DNA from 3 places in the Komagataeibacter ossonobensis genome. Region 1 is predicted to be linked to each of the others. Evidence: riboswitches for the same ligand, from Rfam matches in the RefSeq annotation. Region 1 holds a riboswitch; each other region holds the start of a gene.
What was found. A riboswitch is a leader RNA that binds a small molecule or an ion and turns the genes downstream of it on or off. The one in region 1 is predicted to bind cobalamin.

Region 1 (4,491 bases):
GGCAGAAAGCCGCGTGCCATGATGGCACGGCCGAAGGCGTGCCTGCGCGCCAGTATTCCATAGATCACTTCCCGAATACCGCCAGACTGCTTACGGCGACACTTGGTTTTCCCGATGCTGATGAGATGCGTGGGGTGCGATGCCAGCACGCGGCAGGCATTTCCCATATCGCTACGGCCAATAGCCCATGGCGGGACAGAGTCGTGCAGACTGCCCGCATGTTTGGCGTGGGCACCGACAATACAGTCACAGCCTGTGATCCGATGCACGGCAATTACAGAAAGCCCATCCTCAGACCGGGGCAGGCGTTCCATCTTGCGCGCAACTGGCCCCGCGACGCATTTCTTGCAGCGGAACAACTGGGTATCAGCACCCGGCCTGTTCTGCTGGGGCCGGTCAGTTTCCTTGCGTTATGCGGCATGACAAAGGGAGACAGTGTCGGCCAGGGACTGATGCGCCTGCTACCCGCCTATATTGAATGCTTCGAACAACTGAACAACGCGGGATGCTTCTGGATCCAGATTGATGAGCCAATCCTTGCCCATCCTGGCCTGCCCGCAGCCACGCTGACCCATATGGACGTTGCTTGGCATGTCCTCAGTGAAGCATCAAGGGCCACGTCACTTGTTCTGGTCGGGGGCGGCGGGGGCTTCGGGCGACATCTTCCTTTTGTGCTGCAGCTACCTTTTGGCGGCCTGCATGTGGACGTTGTGCATGGCTATCGCGATTTCCCGTATGTCCTGCAGCATTTCCCGGCGTATCGCTGGCTCTCGCTGGGGCTGGTCGATAGCTGCAGCGCGGCGCCTACCCACATCGGCATGGCGCACGGCATCGTGGAACAGACGCTGCGTTCGCATCGGCCGGATCGTCTCATGATCGCGCCATCGGGTGCGTTAAGTGACAGCAATGCCCTGACCGATCCGGACATTACGAACGTCCTGCCGCAAAAAATGTCCGAAATCGTGGCCGTGGCCAGCCGACGCACGATAGCACGTCGCAGCGCATCCATCCGCGACTTTTGCGAAAATGATATCCGTTTTGTCCCATGCGCTGATAACAGCGTGAGACATTGAAAATATCATGACAGGAAATACATCGGAAGCAGCCATCCCGGATGGGGCTGCTTCGCCACATCCGGATATCCGTCGTGTCCGCAGCAATCCGGATTTCTGGTATCCGGTTGCATGGTCGCGTGAACTTCGTCGGGGCAGGACAATTGGCGTACGGTACGCGGGGCAACCCATCGTGGTGGTCAGGCCCGAGGCCGGGGCCATCTTTGCGCTGGATGATGTTTGCCCCCACCGGCAGTTACCACTCAGCAAGGGAGAAGTGTGTGGAGATTTCATTCGCTGTGCATACCATGGACTGAAATACAGTCGGCGTGGCCAGTGTTTTTCCCCCGGCATGAAGCTGGAAAATGAACCGCCACGACTGCGGACATGGGCATGCCGGGAGAAGGATGGCCTCATCTTTGTGTTCATGGGGGATCTGGAAAAATCCGATAGCATTGCGCTGCCGGACTTTCCGCGTGTCCGTGACCCCCATTACCGTACCCGCCGGTTTGGAAAAGTCGTGCAATGTCACTACAGCTTCATGCATGAAAACCTGATGGACATGAACCACCAGATCCTGCACAGCCGACTGGTCGGAGGCATGAAACCACGGTTTCTAGGCATGGATCGGGGAGAGGATTTTGTGGAGGCCCGCTATACCTTTGCCCGCACGTCTGGCAGGCAGCCGCTGAGCGAGGCTCTGATTTACGGGCAGCGTCGCAAGGATGGCCGGGATTTTGCCTATCGGGATGTCATGACCATCCGCACGCAGTATCCCTATCAGACATTGCGGATCGAGACGGAGGGGATTGATGAACCGGTCATGGAACTGTGGATTGCATATGTGCCACAGGACCGGGAAGAATTGATCAACCGGGTATTTGGCCTGCTCTCCATACGCAGGTTGAAAATACCATTTTTACTGGATCTGGCGTGGCCGCTGCTGATCGCCTTTACGGAGCGTGTTTTCACAGAAGATCGCGAAATTGTTGAACTGGAGCAGCAGGCCTGGCGGGAGCAGGACGGCGACCGGAATCAGGAGGTCTTTCCAGTTATCATGGCGCTGCGCCAACTGCTTATCCAGAATGGTATGCCGTCCCAGAAAGACGTAGGATAATAAACTGATAGATGCCCATGCCCCGTCTCAAGGCGCATGGGCATCTTCTCCTGACCAGGCACCACGCAGATCAGGTGCTCATTTTGCAGTTCGGGCCGATATGACCGCTATAAGGAAGCCATGTCTGTGTCTGTCCGAACATCGGAATCCCGAGATAGCCCCGTAACTTGAGTTGTCCGGACTGGTTAACCCACATGCGCGCTTGATACACATGATTGGTATTGGGGTCGAGAATGGACCCGTTCCACCGGTCTGGTTGATCCGGATCCGGCACGAAGTCCCGCAGCATGGGCAACCCACATTCCGAACGGCCCGTCTGGTCGCGTGGGATGTCATCACTATAGTTCAGGCCAACCAGCTTTCCACACAGATGGTCGCCACACCGTGTGATCTCGAAAACACCCTTGTGATTTCTGGTGACCCATTGCCCCAGAACGGCGGGCGGAACTGTTGTCGCTGGAGGAACTTGTGCGTGAACAGCAGCCCCTCCAATCATGATACTGAGTATTAGCGAGACACAGGTTGCTTTTTGCGCAATATTCATGATGTGTCTTTCGTCGCTTCGTACATGACTAAAATTATGGGACATCGGCGGATCTATCGGGGAATTCGGATCGAAAAGCGCATGATTGATGCCCCGAGATGCGCGCCATGGGAATGAGCGGCGAGGGTGCTATCTACGCCATGGACGTTTTCCATGATAGCCTTGTCGCGCCTGCTGCCCATTGCTGCACCGGCTTGAAGGGCCCAGTAAGGGTCTTCAGCAACATGCGGGCGTCCCGTGCCGGTTGTCAGAAACGCGCCGGTCCCGCGATGCTGCATCACGATGTTTCCGCCAGAAACAGGAAACATGGGGGGCATTGATCGGCCGCATTGGTCTTCCCATGACGCATGGGAAATCTCCTGCCTTCGGTGCATCCCGCCCGACGACGTGGTTTGCAGACGATGGCAGGTCTCCTGGCTCACGGATCATGGCCAGCCAGTTCATGCCTTCCCATTCCCCAAGGGAAACAGTGGCTCACCCGCAGGTGAACGAACTGGTGGCATACCGCATACAGTTGCGGGAGCAGCCGCTGACTGGCTCCCGGAACAGAATTGTCCAGCCAGAGCGTTACAGCGTTCCCTTTTAACCCGCTCGCGCGGGGCCATCATCAATCAAGGGTCTCATTCCATTATGCGCGAAGTGAGAGGAACGCCCAATTCCTCGAAACGCGATGCCGGCCTGCATGGAACGAAGAGCTTGTTGATGCCAATCAAACTTGTCGCTCCGATCCAATAAGTGTAGGTCACTCAGTGTCTTCATCTTCGAAACACGCGGGCGGGGATACGCGCCCGCGCGTTAGCCACTATGTTGTCAATCAGGCGTTCGGGCTTGATGCGCTATACAAGTGCATGGCGGCGTCACGCGCGCCAATTGTCCATTGCGCGGAAATATAGGCCTGAAGCAAGGCCATGAGCGCCTCGACCCCGTGCGTGTCCGATAAATCGCGGGCTGTATCCACATAGGCGAGAGCTTCTAATAGCAGGGGCGAAAACAGTTCCTCAAGATAGTCGCCCCGCGCCTTCGGCGCAGCGGGTAATCGGCCAGCGGAAGGTACCAGACGTAGGAATGTTTCAAATCCATCCGCACGAATGCGGTCTTCCGGATTGGGGGCAGGGAGTTCAGTCTTGGCTATTGCCTGAATTACATCTTCCCGCAGAGGTGCGGATTCCATAAGGCGGGATACCGAGACAGAACGCTGACGTCGCCGCTGTTGTATGAGAATAAAATCAGGCGAAGGGACGGGAGAGGCCATTTTTCGTTTCACCGGGAATCGGAGCGGATTAACTGGAAAGATCTGCATCGGACAGGCCTTCTTGAGTCAGGATGCGAGCATCCTCGTCACGCCATGCCGCGATCATGTCTGGGTTCTGACTGAGCCATCCAATTCTCTCGGCACAATATACAGGAACTCTGAATTTCTGGCCGCGCTGATTGTTCAGGATTGTTCCTGTCTGGTGCAGGCGCCCGTCTCGTGTCCAGAAAAGACGCTCCTGGTTGGTGATCCCCAGAATCCGTCGAACCTGTCGCGGCGTAAACGGACGAAAAGACAGCGCGGTGATCTGTTTTTCCACCGAGCTGGCAATAGCCTCCAGAGCATCTGTCCTTTCACGCATAATGGCGGCTATAAAGCGGGCGAAAAGCTGTTTTACCTCTGGCAGCCGCAGGCGAAGGGACGAGGATTGATCCAGACAGGCCGCAATAAGCATCCGAATTGCAACAACCGGCTCTGGCTCCGTAATGGTCGCCATTAGGCGCGACGCAATGGAAGGGGGTACCAT
Region 2 (7,234 bases), on a different contig from region 1:
TGAGCGAGGGTTTGCAGGCGTTTGCTGAGTGAGCGGTGATTGAAACGCCACTCACACTCGGCAGGGAAGAGATGGAAATCCTGCCGGAGAATTCCATTGGGCGCTGGCAGCGCAGGATTTCATCAAGGCACAGTTCAAGCGTATCCTGTGCCCTGATGCAGTATTCATTTGCAGTAACCACAGGTAAAGCCCGCCATAATACCGGGTGTGGGCATGTTTTCGATCAGGCAGCGTTTTTTATGTCAATGCGCGTTTTTATAAAGGGTCCTTGAAAAACCGGTCTGTATGGCATCATGCGGATCATGATAACGTTCTTGATGAAGGTTTTCCTGTTTGCCCCCATGGGTTTCAGCGATGCATCGCATGGCGCGCCGTAAAAAAACCGGTTGGGAAAATGCCAGGATGATACCGGGAAATGAAACGGTTATATGACGTCCTGCAGGAACGACACGCCTTGCAGGCGTCTTGGTGCTGAAAGCCATGACGGATTACATGGACAGTCCTGCCGGACCCGCAGCGGCCATTCACATGCGGTATGTTGTGGCCCAGCAGAAAATACGGTGTCCTGTCCTGCATTCCCTCTGGCCCATGCAGCGGATCCGGCGGCAGGATCTCCCGATGCGGACAGGAAATGGGGAATGGCCATTTTCCGCCATATGGGCTGACTACGTGCAGGCCTGCGGCCAACGACCATGGTGGCGCTGGCGATCAGGCAGGCCGGAAATAGGGATTGCCCTGAACTGACAGGTCAGGATGTTAGGAAATATTTCCCATAATCATGCCGAGTATTCGTTCTTTTTTTGCCGGCGATTGCGTCGTGATCTGTAAATGTCTGGATGCAGATTCCTACATTCCTGAATATACAACGAATATATGGAATATTTCCCGGTATGGTTACGGTATCGTAATTAATGTTATCCGGCTGCTGGCCTGTCTGATACTGTTTATTACATCATGCAATCTTACATTCCTGATCATGCGGCATAATATATTAAAGGTCGAATTAAAGGATATCATATTATGAAGCGTTCAATTCTTTTCGCACTGGCACTTGGCGCCTCCCTCCCGCTGGCAGCACATGCGCAGTCCGGTGACTGGAACCAGGGCGGTGAACAGGGCGAACATGGTGGTCGTGGTGGTCACGGTCATCATGGTGGTCGCCATGGCGGCGGCGAAGGCAACCGTGGCGGCCAGGGTGGCGATTTCCAGGGTGGTGGCGACCAGAACGGCGGCCAGGGTAATGAACGTGGCGGCGAAGGTCGTGGCGACCGGAACGGCGGCTTTGGTGGACAGGGTAACCGCGGTGGCGACAACCAGAATGGTGGCTGGGGCGAGCACGGCGGCGGCCGCGGTGGCGACAACCAGAATGGTGGCCGGGGTGAGCATGGCGGTGACCGCAACGGTGGCTGGAACCAGAACAACGGCTCCAACTGATCCACTTGCTACCCGAAAGGCCCGGCATATTGCCGGGCCTTTTTTTGTTACAGATGGGCACACTGATATCGTGCCCATGAAACGCAATGAAAAAGGGGACCAGGTCGTGCCATCAAGACGGGATTTCATGGCGGCCATGGGCCTTGGCGCCCTTGTGGCGCTGGGCGCGGGACCGGTACGTGCCGCCACGACCGGAAAGCCGGCGTTTCGTGCGGGCAGCGGGCGGGCCGATATCGTTTTTCCGCCCGGGCAGTTTCCCATTGATGGCTTTACCGGACAGCACGACCCGCTGGCCGTGCGCATCGTGTTGCTGGAAGACGGGACAATCCGGCTCGCCATTGTCGTGGTGGACCTGACATCCATTTTCGGTGATCTGATCACCGCGATCAAGGCCATCGTGACGGATGTTGCGGGTATTGCCGCCCCCAACATCATTGTCAGCGCCAGCCACACCTTTTCCGCGCCGCACATATTCGCGGCAGCGCAGACGCCGCCGGGCACGGATATACAGGCCAATGCCGCCGCATGGCAGGCGGTCATCCAGTCGGCACGGCAGGCCACGACGCGCGCCCATGCATCCATGCAGCCTGCACGTGTGGGTGCGGACGTGGGGACAAGCCGGGTCAGCGTGAACCGTGACGTGCAAACCCCATATGGCTGGTGGCTGGGCGCGGATGACGCGGGTGATACGGACCCGACCGTAAGCGTGCTGCGCATTGACCGGCTGGATGGCAGGCCGCTGGCGGTCATGATGAATTTTGCCGTGCAGTCCTCGGTCATGGATGGATCGGTCACCAGCACGGGCGGCAGGCTCATGACGGCGGACCTTGCCGGTGCGGCCATGCGATATGTCGAGGCACGGTACGGTCCCGACACGGCCGCCCTGTTCATGGTCGGGGCGGCGGGCGATCAGGCACCCTATCTTCAGGCGAACCGCCCCGTCGTCAATGCGGGCGGCAGGGCGGGCCGGATGGATATTCACGATGCCGGGTTCGCGATTGTTGACCTTCTGGGCGCACGCCTTGGCGCACAGGTCGTGGATGTGGCGGGGAAGATCCGGGCTACCGATATGCCGACACTCGACATCCGGCGTGAAAGCATACAGGTGGCGTCACAGGCGTTCTCGCCACGCACGGGCCGCGCCACGGGGCCGGTCACCACTTTTTCCTATACTGCCGGGCCACCGGTTTCGCTGCCTGTCGTGCTGGTCCGTATCGGTGACCTGGCGCTGGTGGGCGTGCAACCGGAACTGGCCGCAGCCCTTGGTGCCCGGATCCGCGCGCATTCGCCCTTTGCGCATACCATGGTGGCGACGATGGTTGATGGCGGGGCCAAATACATGCCCGATGTGCGCAGCTACGACCGCCATACCTACGAAGCGCGCAGTTCCCCCTTTGCCAGGGGGGCGGGGGAAGATGCCTGTGCCCGGATCGCGGCATTGCTGCAGCAGGCCCGGGCCGCCGCCCGCTAACGGCTGCCAGCGGACGTCGGGCGCGGGACCGTCCGGGTTGACACGGCCGCCCCGCACGATCAGAACCATGCCGACGGTTCCCCCTGCGGGGGGATGAAAAGGGAACGGGGTGCGGATTGCGATCCAATGCCCCGGCTGTCCCCGCAACTGTAAGCGGTCTGTCCTTGCATTACCGGATATCATGGTCCGGGCCACTGGAAACTGCGGTTTTCCGGGAAGGCTGTGCAGGATGTCACGCCGTGAGCCAGGAGACCTGCCGTCATGATGGTTGCGACCGGGAACTGTCGGGCGGGGTGTCCCGGCGGTGTGGCGTTACGGGTTTCCCTACGGATTGGAAACCGTGTGGCGGCACGCTCTCGTGGCAACGATGATGTGACCGCGAGACCTTAGTCCGATGACCCTTTTCCGTAATCTGCTGATTGCTTCCACCACATTGATGACAATGGGGGCGGCGGTAGCGCATGCTGATACCCCTGCCGGGCAGGACACAGCACAAAGGCAGCCTGCCAAGCAGTATGGGGTCAGGAACCAGAAAGCGAAAGCCGTTGTTTCACCCGGCGATACAGGCCTGCCTGAACTGATCAGCGTCAGTGCCGCCCGCCGGCCCACGGCGGCCGATGATATCGGCACCAGCATGACCATCATTACCGAACAGCAGATCCAGACCCAGCAGCGGCGCGGCCTGAGCGATATCCTTGCGCGCCAGCCGGGCCTGAACGTGGTGCAGACGGGTGGGGCGGGCGGCACGTCATCCATTTTCATGCGGGGCAATAACGCCAACGAGGTCAAGGTCCGCCTTGACGGGATGGACATAAACGACGGCAGTTCCTCGACCGGCATGTTTGATGCCGGGACATTCGTGACCGACGGCATGGGACGGATCGAAATCCTGCGCGGCCCGCAGAGCGGCCTGTACGGCGCGGACGCCATGGCAGGGGTCATCGACATCACCACGGCACAGGGGCAGGGACGCTTCAGGCCGTTCGTCCGGATCGAAGGCGGTGGCTACGGCACGTTCAACCAGACATTCGGTGCGCGGGGCAGCAAAGGGCGTTTTCATTACAATGTTGAATTCTCCCACTACCGCATGGACGGGTTCCATAACATTCCGTCCTATATCGAACGCCATTATGGCGCGGACCAGCAGCAGCGCCATGAAGGCAACCGCAATGACAACCGTGGCGTCAATATCCGGCTGGGTTATGATGTCACCCGCAATTTCGACCTGGGGCTTACGGCGCGGCTGATACAGGACAACAATCATTCCTATTCGGTGTATGACCTGCAAAGCGAAAATCTGTACGGTGACAGGGGTGTGCGCGAACAGACCACCCAGAACGCGGCCATCGTGCGCGGCACGGCGCATCTGGTGTCCTTCCACGGCCTGTTCGATCAGGTGCTTGGCCTTGGTTACATGACCAACCGTAATCGCTGGACGGAAACGGGCACAAGCTATGGCAGCCCGCTCAATCCCGACCCTGACTATTACCGTTCCAGCCGGCTGAAGGTGGACTGGCACGGCACGTTCAATTTCCGGCAGTATGGTCAGTTGCTGGTCGGGGCCGAACATTTCCATGACATGTTCAACACCAGCCATACAGCCGCCGATATCTGGGACAGTGGGTACAATACCACTGCCAGCATGGATACGACCGCGGGTTACGGGCAGTATCAGGGCAACTGGCGCCATATCCTGTACGGCGCGGCCAATATCCGTTATGACGCCAATTCGCGTTATGGCAACCACGTGACATGGCGCGTGGCGCCCGCGATCCATGTGCCGGGCACGGGGACCATCATCAAGGCCAGCGCCGGTTCGGGCTTCCATGGCCCGTCGCTGTACCAGCTGTTCGCAAGCCAGGTGGGCACAGGGTATTCCGAAAAGGGCAACCCGGACCTGAAGGCCGAACAGCTGATCGGCTATGACGCGGGCGTGGAGCAGAAACTGCTGCATGACCACCTGAATTTTGGCGCGACATGGTATGACAACAGGGTCAGGAACCTGATCCAGTCCTCGCTTTCGATTGATTCGTCATATGACTACAATTATTCCTACGCCAATGTGGCGAAGGCGCGGATGTATGGCGTGGAAGCCTTCGTGAACTGGAAGGCGCTGCGCAGTCTGGAATTCAATCTCAGCTACACCTGGACCCATGCGCGCGATGCGACGAACCACAACGAACTGCAGCAGCGTCCGCAGCATAAATTCAATTTCAACACGACATGGACCCCCATCCGCGACCTGACCTTTTCAGGCAATATCCTCTATACCAGCGGCTGGCGCGACCTGCCGGTCATCGGCAGCGAGACATGCAGCACCTGTGCCAAGGGGCATGGGTATTTCACCATCGACGTGGCCGCCAATTACAGGATCAACCGCTATGTGTCCGTCTATGCCCGCGCCGATAACCTGCTGGACCGCCAGTTCGAGGAGCCGATCGGCTACCTGCAGCCCGGTCGCGCCGGTTATGGCGGTTTCATGCTGAATTACTGACATGAAGCGGGTAATGGCGGGCATTGTCGCGGGCCTTCTTGCCTGTGCCCCGATGGCCCGGGCACAGCCCCTGCCGCGCGTGGTGTCGCTGAATGTCTGCACCGACCAGTTATTGCTGCTGCTGGCCGGACCGGGGCAGATCGTGGGCGTCACGCCGCTTGCGCGCGACTGCTGGAATGCCGTGCTGTGTGAACAGGCGCGGCATGTGCCGATCCTGCGTCCCACGGCGGAAAATGTCGTGGCGTCCCACCCTGATGTCGTGCTGGGCGAAAGCTATACGGCGGCCGTCGCCATTCAGGCGGCGCGCGAGCGGGGCGCGCGGGTTGTCGTCCTGCCCCCGGCACAGGCGCTGGCGGATATTCCCGGTCAGATCATGGCGGTGGCGAACGCCATTGGCGCGGGCGTGCGGGGACACGCGCTGGCTGCGGATTTCGCCAGCCGCCTTGCCGCCCTGTCCACCGTGCCCGATCCCACCGGCCCGACGGCCGCGATCTATGCCGCCAATGGTTTCGTCAGCCGCGCGGGGTCATTGCCCGATGATGTCCTGAGCCATGCGGGCCTGCGCAATCATGCAACCGTCATGGACCGGCAGGGGACGGCCCGCTTTTCCATGGAAGTCCTGATCGCGCGCCCGCCCGACCTGCTGGTGCTGGACCGTTCGGGGCAGGGCACGTCGCTTGCCCAGTCCATGCTGGACCATCCGGCGCTGAAACGGGCCTTTGCCGGGCCGCACCATCTGGATCTGCCCGCACGGCTGTGGTTGTGTGGCCTGCCGCAGACACTGGACAGTGTCGCCATGCTACGTGCCGCCCGCGATAGACTGGGGACCATCCGGTGAAACCTGCCCCTAATGCCCTGTTACTGAACATCATGCTGCTGGCCGGAGTGGTGGGGCTGTCCTGCGCGTCGCTCATGTGGGGGGAAACCCGCGTCATGTTCGCACACGCGTTGGCGGACCTGCTGGCGGGGCGGGAGAGCGCAGGCGCGATCATTGTCGGGCAGCTGCGCCTGCCGCGCACGCTTCTTGCCGTCATGGTAGGGGGGACGCTGGGCCTGTCGGGGGCAGTGTTGCAGGGGTACCTGCGCAACCCGCTGGCTGATCCCGGCATTCTGGGGGTATCGGGCGGGGCGGCACTTGGGGCGGTCAGCGTGTTCTATACCGGCCTCATGCAGGTTTCCATTGCGGCCCTGCCGCTGGGTGGGCTGACGGGGGCGCTGTGTGCCGTGGCCGTGCTGATGGGGCTGGTGGGGCGCGGCGGCACGCTGGTGCTGCTGCTGGCGGGTGCGGCGCTAAGCAGCTTTGCCGCGGCCCTGACGGCGCTGGTGCTGAACCTTGTACCCAGCCCGTATGCATCATTCGAGATCATGCATTGGCTCATGGGGTCGCTGACGGACCGGACCTTTACCCATGTCTGGATCTGTCTGCCGGGTGTGGTGTGCGGCACGCTGCTCATGCTGTCGGCAGGGCGCGCGCTGGATGCGCTGACATTGGGCGAGGACGTGGCCGAAAGCCTTGGCTTCCGCCTGCACGGGATACGGGGCATCCAGACACGGATCGTGCTGGGGGCGGCAGTGGCCGTGGGGTCTTGCGTGGCGGTGTCGGGCGCGATCGGTTTTGTGGGGCTGGTAGTGCCGCACCTGCTGCGGCCGCTTACGGGGTACCAGCCATCGCGGCTGCTTGTGCCGTCCTTTCTGGGGGGAAGCATGCTGTTGCTGGCGGCGGATATGGTGGTGCGTGCGGTTACGGTCGGGCCTGAACTGCAGCTTGGCGTATTGACGGCGCTGGTTGGCGCGCCGGTTTTCCTTGCCCGCGTCATCATGCTGAAAAGAACAAT
Region 3 (7,234 bases), on a different contig from region 1:
TGTTGGCCGCCCCATGTGGTCCCTGTGCCTGCCAGTCCGCCTTGTCCACCGGCGGGTAGTAGCTGGCGACCATCGTATTCCATGTCCCGATCAGGGAGACCCGGTTGCCCGCCCCCCATTCGCGCAGGAATTTGAAATCGATGTGCTGGCGTTCATCATGGCCCGGCCCGCGCCAGTTATCGGTATAGCCATGGGAATAGGACACGAAGCCGCGCAGGCCGGTATGCCCGATCTGCCCGGTTTCCAGCCGCAAAAACTGCCGGTTGGTGTTGTATGACCCGTACGAGACATCCGCATAGCCCCCGGCCTTCATGGCGGGATCGCGAAAGGACATGTCCATCAGTCCCCCCGCCGCGTTCAGGACGGGGGCATCAAGGTCGGCCGATCCCTGCTGCAGGGAGACACTCTGGTAATTTTCCGTATCCGCGAACTGCCCCGGATAGCCGTTGTAATAGGCGATATCATTAAGCGGCATGCCCTCCAGGATGTAACCAAGCGAATCCCCACTCAGTCCCCGCACCGTGATGTTGGTCTGGGGCGAAAACCCCAGCGCGTCGGAGGAGGAGACATTGGCCCCAGGCAGCAGGCTGACCATGTCGAACGCCGTCGCACTGGGCGCCTGCTTGCGCATGAAATCGGTGCCGATGGTGCTGACGGATTTCGGCGCGTCTTCCACCCGGATCAGGCCGCCGCCGGGCTGGGTGCCCACCACGTGCTGGCTGGTCACGGTCATGGTTTCCGTGGGTACTGCGGGAAGATGCGCGGGCGTGGTGGTCCGTGTCGTGGCGGGTGTTGTGGCAGGCGTGTTGTCATTCCCCGACGCCATGCCCGGCCCCATGCCCAGCATCGTGCCCAGTGCTACGGTCAGCATCCGCCGGCAGGAAACGGGGGCCGGATCAGGCAGGATTGGGGGGCGAGGGGCACGGGGCATGGAACGTTCCTGAAGAAATCTTTTTATTTCATTATTTTGGGCCATCCCCATGGGGTATGACATCGTCTTGAACAAATTCGGGACGGATATATTATATCCGTGTGACGTATCATACGCCCTGTTATCGGGCATATCCCGTATAATTGTGCGGGCAGGCAGGAAGGTTCTCGCGGGTGGGACAGGAATCGGCACATATCGTCAGCAGTTATGAACAGGAACTGGAACAGCTTCGTTCCATGATGGCGCGGATGGGCGGACTGGTTGAACAGCAGACATCGCAGGCTGTCGCCGCCATTGCCGACCGTGATGAAAACGCCGCCGGTGTCGCAGCCGATCTCGATCCGCAGGTCGATAAGCTGGAACGCGATGTGGAGGCGATGGTCATCCGCATCCTTGCCCTGCGTTCCCCCGTGGCGGGCGACCTGCGTGAAGTGGTCTCCGCACTCAAGATCACGGGTGATATGGAACGCATTGGTGACTGCGCCGCTTCCATCGCGCGCCGGTCGCTGCGTACGGAACTGGTGACGGCGCGCATCTCGCTCAGCGGCCTGCGTGGCATGGGGCGGCTGGTGCAGGACAACCTGCGCCGCGCGATCGACGCCATGAGCCAGCGCAACGCTGATCTGGCCCGTGAAGTCTGGCAGTCCGACACGGCGGTGGACGAACTGTATAACGCCATGTTCCGCGAACTGGTTACCTACATGATGGAAGATCCGCGCAATATCGGGCCGTGCACGCACCTGCTGTTCATCGCCAAGAACCTTGAACGGATTGGCGACCATGCCACCAATATCGCCGAACGCGTCTATTACACCGCGACGGGTGAGATCCTGCCGGTTGTCCGTCCCCGTGGCGGGTTTTCAGGACAGGGGGGTTAACGTCCTTGCTTGAAGATCGCCCGCTGCGCATCCTTGTCGCAGAAGATGACCCTGCCCTGTCGGTCATGCTGTCTTACAACCTTGAGGCGGCAGGCCACCTTGTCATGCCGGTGGATAACGGTCTGGACGCCCTGCGTGAGGTGAGCGAGTGGAAGCCCGACCTTGTCCTGCTGGACTGGATGATGCCGGGCCTGTCCGGGGTTGACCTGTGCCGCAGGCTGCGCATGGCAACAGCCACGCGGTACCTGCCGATCATCATGCTGACCGCGCGCGGCGAGGAACAGGATTCCGTCCACGCGCTGGATACCGGGGCGGATGATTATCTGGTCAAGCCGTGCGGAATGGATGTGCTACATGCGCGCGTACGCGCCGTCATGCGGCGTAGCGCGGGGCGGGCGGCCGCCCCTGCGGCGGCACAGGCCGAGGACGTGCTGACCTTTGCCGACATAACGCTGGATCATGCCGGGCGCAGGGTCAGCCGTGCGGGGACACCGCTTGCCCTTGGGCCGACGGAATACCGTATCCTGCTGCACCTGCTGCGCAATCCGCGCCGGGTGTTTTCGCGCGCCGAAATACTGGCTGCCGCGTGGGATGACCGTATCCATGTGGAAGAACGTACGGTGGATGTCCACATCCGCAGGCTGCGCCTTGCGCTGAACGCCACGGGTGGGGCGGACCTGATCCGCACCGTGCGTTCCAGTGGTTATATGTTGGATGATGGCAAGGTGGCCTGACGGGCCGCCATTGATAAGAGACTGTTTGAAAACAACCAATTGATAAAAAACAATAAAAGTTTTTGGGTGCTGCCTTTTTTCAAAAAGGCGGCGTTCTTTTGAAGCTTTTGCAAAAAGCTTCACCAAAAACTTTCTATGATTTTTTAAGTTATCTGCTGTCGCGTCCCAGCTTGGCATAACGCTTCAACGCCCGTTCGCGCCGCAGGCGTGACAGGCGTTTCAGCCAGAAAATGCCGTTGATCTGGTCGATTTCATGTTGCAGGCAGGTGGCCAGCAGGCCATCGGCGTCCTCTTCCACATCCTGACCGTCAGCGCGGGTATGGCGCACCTTTACCCGTGCGGGACGGGTGACGGGCGCGTGGATGCCGGGCATGGACACGCTACCTTCTTCCTGTGTGGATGTTTCCGCCGACTGCCAGATGATTTCGGGATTGGCATAGACATGCGGCCCATCCCCATCCGGCAGGTCAATCACCACCAGCCGTTGCGCAATGCCCACATGACACGCGGTGATCCCGATTCCCGGGGCCGCATGCATGGTCTCCAGCAGGTCGCGCGCCAGTTGCGCGGTTGCGGGTGCAGTCGCATCAACAGCTTCCGCCACCTGTTCCAGACAGGGATGGGGAAAGCGGACAATCGGCAGGATGGCCATGCAGGCTGGGTTCCGCTTTGCGATCAGTACAGGAAGGGACCGTTATCGTCCGCGTTCAGGTTGGTATAATACGGGATGTAGAAGTTCATGCCGAACGGGCTGTAGGTATGGTCCACGCCTGATACGGGACGCAGTGGCTTGACGTCATGGTCCGCCAGGCAGTCATACAGTGTCTCGCGCAGGTGTTCGGTGTCCTTGTCCGATTTCTGCGTGCCGTAGAACAGGTCATGCGCATAGGGTTTGCATGCCTGTGGCGTGTGTTCGTAATAGTCCGCGTACCGGTTCTGCTTGTTTTTTTCTATGTCCGCATCCGATATCCACTGGTGGCTGGCCGCACTGGTGCCCCAGATTTCCTTCCATCCCGTGCGCATGTGCGGCAGGCGGGCAACGGCGATGCCATCCTGCCGCGTGCCATCCTTGCGCACCAGACTGCCGTGGCAGGCCATGACCTGTATATGGTCGTTATAGATCGCGCTCTTGATCGTCCCGCCTTCGAAACCGACGGCCGAGGATGCATTGGGCGCGCCCTGGTTGGCAATGGCGACCACTGCGGATTCAACAGCAGGCTGCTGGCAGTAATTTACCATGGGACGGGGGGCGTGCTGCGCGCAGGCGGCCATACCAAGCGGAAGACATAAAGCAACAAGACGGCGCAACGGTTTTTTCCTTTTGCAATGCGGCACGGGATCCGGCCATGTGCCTATGTATTCAGGCGTATAGAAGGGGCCCGTTCCTCACAACAATGTAAATTTTCAATTCCGCCCTGTGCTTTTGTCTCCTCTTGTCCTTCCCGTAGCGGGAACGCGCGGATTATGGGCCGCGCATGCGAATAGCAGCAGTACCACTACCAGCAGGACGGGCGTCGTGCCCGGCCCGTGGCATGGCGTATCCGCATCGGCCGGAATATGCCCGCCCATCAGAATGTAATATTGCTGTGCAGGCCGAAGATCGCCTCATCGCCGGTGCGGCGGTAGGGGAAGGACGGGTCGGCGCCGCCGCCCGCGGGGTGCCAGACGTACTGGAAATCGGGCTGCATCACCAGCCACGGCGTGACCTGCGCCTGATAGGTCAGTTCAAGGTGGTTTTCATTGCCCTGCACCAGCGAATGGCTGTCGCGGTCAAACTGGCGCTGCCCCGAACTGGCGCGGCCAATGCCCCAGCCCAGGCCGATCGTGTCGTTGTCACGCCCCCTGAACGGGGCCTTCAGGTTCAGGCCCGCGTCGATGGCGAAGCTGATCATGTTGCGGTCGCCCCCATTACCCGTGGCGCGCACGAATACACCCAGCGAGCGCGGTGATGTCAGCGAGGGCCGCCAGATCATCTGGTCGATGATGCCATAGACCATCCAGTTGCCCCGGTCCCATCGCGGGGTCAGGTCGGCCTGTGTGGCACTGGCATTCAGCGTGGCCGCCCCCAGTGAACCGCCACGCTGGTTGTAGCGGTAGTCGGCGAACTTCGCGGTATCGTAATAGCCACCCAGCTTGTACACCCCCGGCAGGCCGGGGTTCCTGGTCACGTTGGACATGTCGGCAGGCTGGGGGTTGAGCGCGTATTGCAGTTCGGTGATCAGCAGCGCGCCGGTGCCCATGTTGAAATTCGTGCCGTTGGCGCCGTCATAGGTCTGGCTGGTGGGATCGGAACTGAAGCCGCTGTTCGATCCGGTGGCCTGCTGGATGGGCAGGGAGTTGTAGCGGTTGCCCGGCGGGTTGTCGTCGGCGGCTGCGAACATGAAGGTGAATTTCTCGCTGGGGCGGTAGCGGATGCGGATGGCGGGCGAGGACAGCGGCCATGACGGCCCGCCACCATACAAATTGACCGAAGGGGCCATGGGCCAGCCGAAATTGGCGTTCAGGTAAAGCGATGCGTAATCACTGACCAGGAATTCGGTATCCAGGTCCTGTTGCCCGATCTTCACGTCCAGCTTTCCCTTGAGGAAGGACTGCTGGTACCACAGTTCGAACAGGCGGGTGGAGCGGTCGGCCTCGAACCCGCTGATGGGGTTGAAGTTGTTCAGGTGATCCTGCGAGATCGAGCGCCCGCGCGTCTGCAGCGCGCTGACATTGAACAGCCCGCCCTTCAGCCCGAACAGCTTTTCGGTATCGATGGTCAGCGTCGGCATGGTGACGCCGTCATAGGCGGGGCCTGTGCCCGAACCCTGACCGTCGCCATTGGTGCTGGGCGTGCCGCCGGTGCCGTTGCCCCAGACCTCATCGACTTCCTGGATGTCGAAGGTGATGCCGTGTCTGTACAGCCACGGCCGCGCGCCCCACATGTTGCCCAGCAGGTTGCCGCTGGTGTCCAGCCTGTCCTCGCCGCCCGCGGCGACCGCGGCCTGTTCTTCCGTATCGGCCTGCGCGCGTTCGGAATCCCGCACCGTGGCCGGGTCGATCTGCTGGATCAACGGGGTGGAATTGCCCAGGCGGGCGCGATCCTGCGCGATCTGTGTCTGGGCCTGCGCATGGATGCTGATGCCTGTGATGCCGATCAGGCTGCAGGAGAGGAGAAGGGTACGCGTGCAGCCATGGCGTGCTGCAGGGGTGAAAAGGATTTTCATGAAAAACATCCCGTCAGGATGGGTCCGGCCATGAGGGTCCGGAAAAAGCGGCCCGTTGTAACGGGTTGCTGCTGGCGTGGGGGGACGGGATGTCAGCTGGTCTTGTACATGTCTCGTGTCCATCTCCGGTCAGCCCGCCCGGCGATATTGTTAAGGACAACGGCAGGTCTCCTGGCTTACGGGTCACTGCATTCCATCTCCCTTCCCGGCCGGGGCCAGTGGGTGCCGTGTGACGGCGCCAGATGAAGCACTCTCCGTTTACAGTTGCGGGTACAGCTGCCGACTTTACCCCCGGATGTGGCATCCCGCCGGGGTTTACGACATTCCCTTTTTCACCCGTTTGCACGGGACCGCTGACTTGTAATCCGGACTATAGCGTTTACAGTCCATTAGACAAGGTCGGCCGGGGGGTGCTGGTCCAGCAGGGCTGCGACTTCCCCCATGTCCGGTGCGGCCTGTGCAGCACCGGGGCGGGTGGTGGCCAATGCGCCGCAGGCAGCGGCAAAGCGCACGGCTTCCCCAATTGCCGCCCCGCGCGCCAGCGCGCAGGCCAGTCCTGCATTGAAACAGTCCCCTGCCGCCACCGTATCAACCGCCCGGACACGGAAGGGTGGGACGAACCCCTGCCCATCCGGTGCGGAATACGCCACGCCGCGATGCCCCAGCTTGATGATGGCCGTGCGTGTGCCGCGTGCGTGCAGGATGCGGGCCGCCTGCAGGGCAGTTGCTTCATCAGTGGGTTCGATACCCGTCAGGTCACGGGTCTCGCGTTCATTGGGGGTCAGGATATCCGTCAGCGCGTACAGATCTTCCGGCAGGCCATCCACGGGAACCGGTGCGGGGTCCAGCATGACCGGAATGGCGCGTGCGCGGGCCAGTCGGGCAATTGCCAGCACCAGTGCAGGGGGCATTTCCATCTGCATCATCACCAATGTTGCGTGATCCAGAACAGGGGCGAGAAGGGACGTGGCCTCTGCCCCGTGGCGCATGTTCGCCCCGCCATCGACAAGGATCTGGTTTTCGCCTGCGTGGTCGATGGTGATGAAGGCCCGGCCGGTGTCCGCCGCCGGGTCTTCCATAAGCCAGCGTGTATCGACACCTGCCTGTTCCAGCGTGGTGCGCGCCATATCCGCCAGCATGTCCTTGCCCGTCCAGCCCGCCAGCGCCACGTCCTGCTCCAGCTTCGCCACCGCGATCGCCTGATTGGCCCCCTTGCCGCCCAGCCCGGTAGTGGAGGAATGGACATGCAGCGTTTCACCCGGTCGCGCAAAACGGGCGACATGCACGACAAAATCGATATTGGTGCTGCCAATGACGGCAATATGGGGTGTAGGCATGGAGGAGACCTCGGGCAGTGAAAATGGGCACGCAAGGTGCATTTTACCACTCCGCCCCGCAATCATACAGGCACCCGGTCCTGAAGGTCATGGCTCATCATAAAGAAGTTTTTGGTGAAGCTCATTTCAAAAAGCTTCAAGGAACGCC

Region 2: linked by a shared signal. The riboswitch ahead of AC1RQ9_RS07795 (TonB-dependent receptor plug domain-containing protein) and the one ahead of AC1RQ9_RS16860 (DUF2147 domain-containing protein) in region 1 are both predicted to bind cobalamin.
Region 3: linked by a shared signal. The riboswitch ahead of AC1RQ9_RS09290 (carbohydrate porin) and the one ahead of AC1RQ9_RS16860 (DUF2147 domain-containing protein) in region 1 are both predicted to bind cobalamin.

What each region holds. Positions count from the first base shown of each region.
Region 1 covers NZ_JBXAYQ010000053.1:5,176-9,666, reverse strand. The annotation lists gene AC1RQ9_RS16870 (uroporphyrinogen decarboxylase/cobalamine-independent methonine synthase family protein) at 1-1,073, shown strand, start outside; gene AC1RQ9_RS16865 (aromatic ring-hydroxylating oxygenase subunit alpha) at 1,081-2,169, shown strand; gene AC1RQ9_RS16860 (DUF2147 domain-containing protein) at 2,240-2,713, opposite strand; cobalamin riboswitch at 3,100-3,334, opposite strand; gene AC1RQ9_RS16855 (hypothetical protein) at 3,528-4,013, opposite strand; gene AC1RQ9_RS16850 (hypothetical protein) at 3,994-4,491, opposite strand, start outside.
Region 2 covers NZ_JBXAYQ010000009.1:18,917-26,150, reverse strand. The annotation lists gene AC1RQ9_RS07810 (hypothetical protein) at 243-482, opposite strand; gene AC1RQ9_RS07805 (hypothetical protein) at 1,021-1,434, shown strand; gene AC1RQ9_RS07800 (neutral/alkaline non-lysosomal ceramidase N-terminal domain-containing protein) at 1,511-2,905, shown strand; cobalamin riboswitch at 2,963-3,180, shown strand; gene AC1RQ9_RS07795 (TonB-dependent receptor plug domain-containing protein) at 3,300-5,399, shown strand; gene AC1RQ9_RS07790 (ABC transporter substrate-binding protein) at 5,413-6,237, shown strand; gene AC1RQ9_RS07785 (FecCD family ABC transporter permease) at 6,270-7,234, shown strand, end outside.
Region 3 covers NZ_JBXAYQ010000013.1:65-7,298, reverse strand. The annotation lists gene AC1RQ9_RS09315 (TonB-dependent receptor) at 1-931, opposite strand, end outside; gene phoU (phosphate signaling complex protein PhoU) at 1,105-1,809, shown strand; gene AC1RQ9_RS09305 (response regulator) at 1,815-2,543, shown strand; gene AC1RQ9_RS09300 (peptide deformylase) at 2,692-3,195, opposite strand; gene AC1RQ9_RS09295 (hypothetical protein) at 3,219-3,851, opposite strand; gene AC1RQ9_RS09290 (carbohydrate porin) at 4,112-5,749, opposite strand; cobalamin riboswitch at 5,894-6,119, opposite strand; gene AC1RQ9_RS09285 (ribokinase) at 6,139-7,086, opposite strand; partial or broken gene AC1RQ9_RS09280 (hypothetical protein) at 7,104-7,234, shown strand, end outside.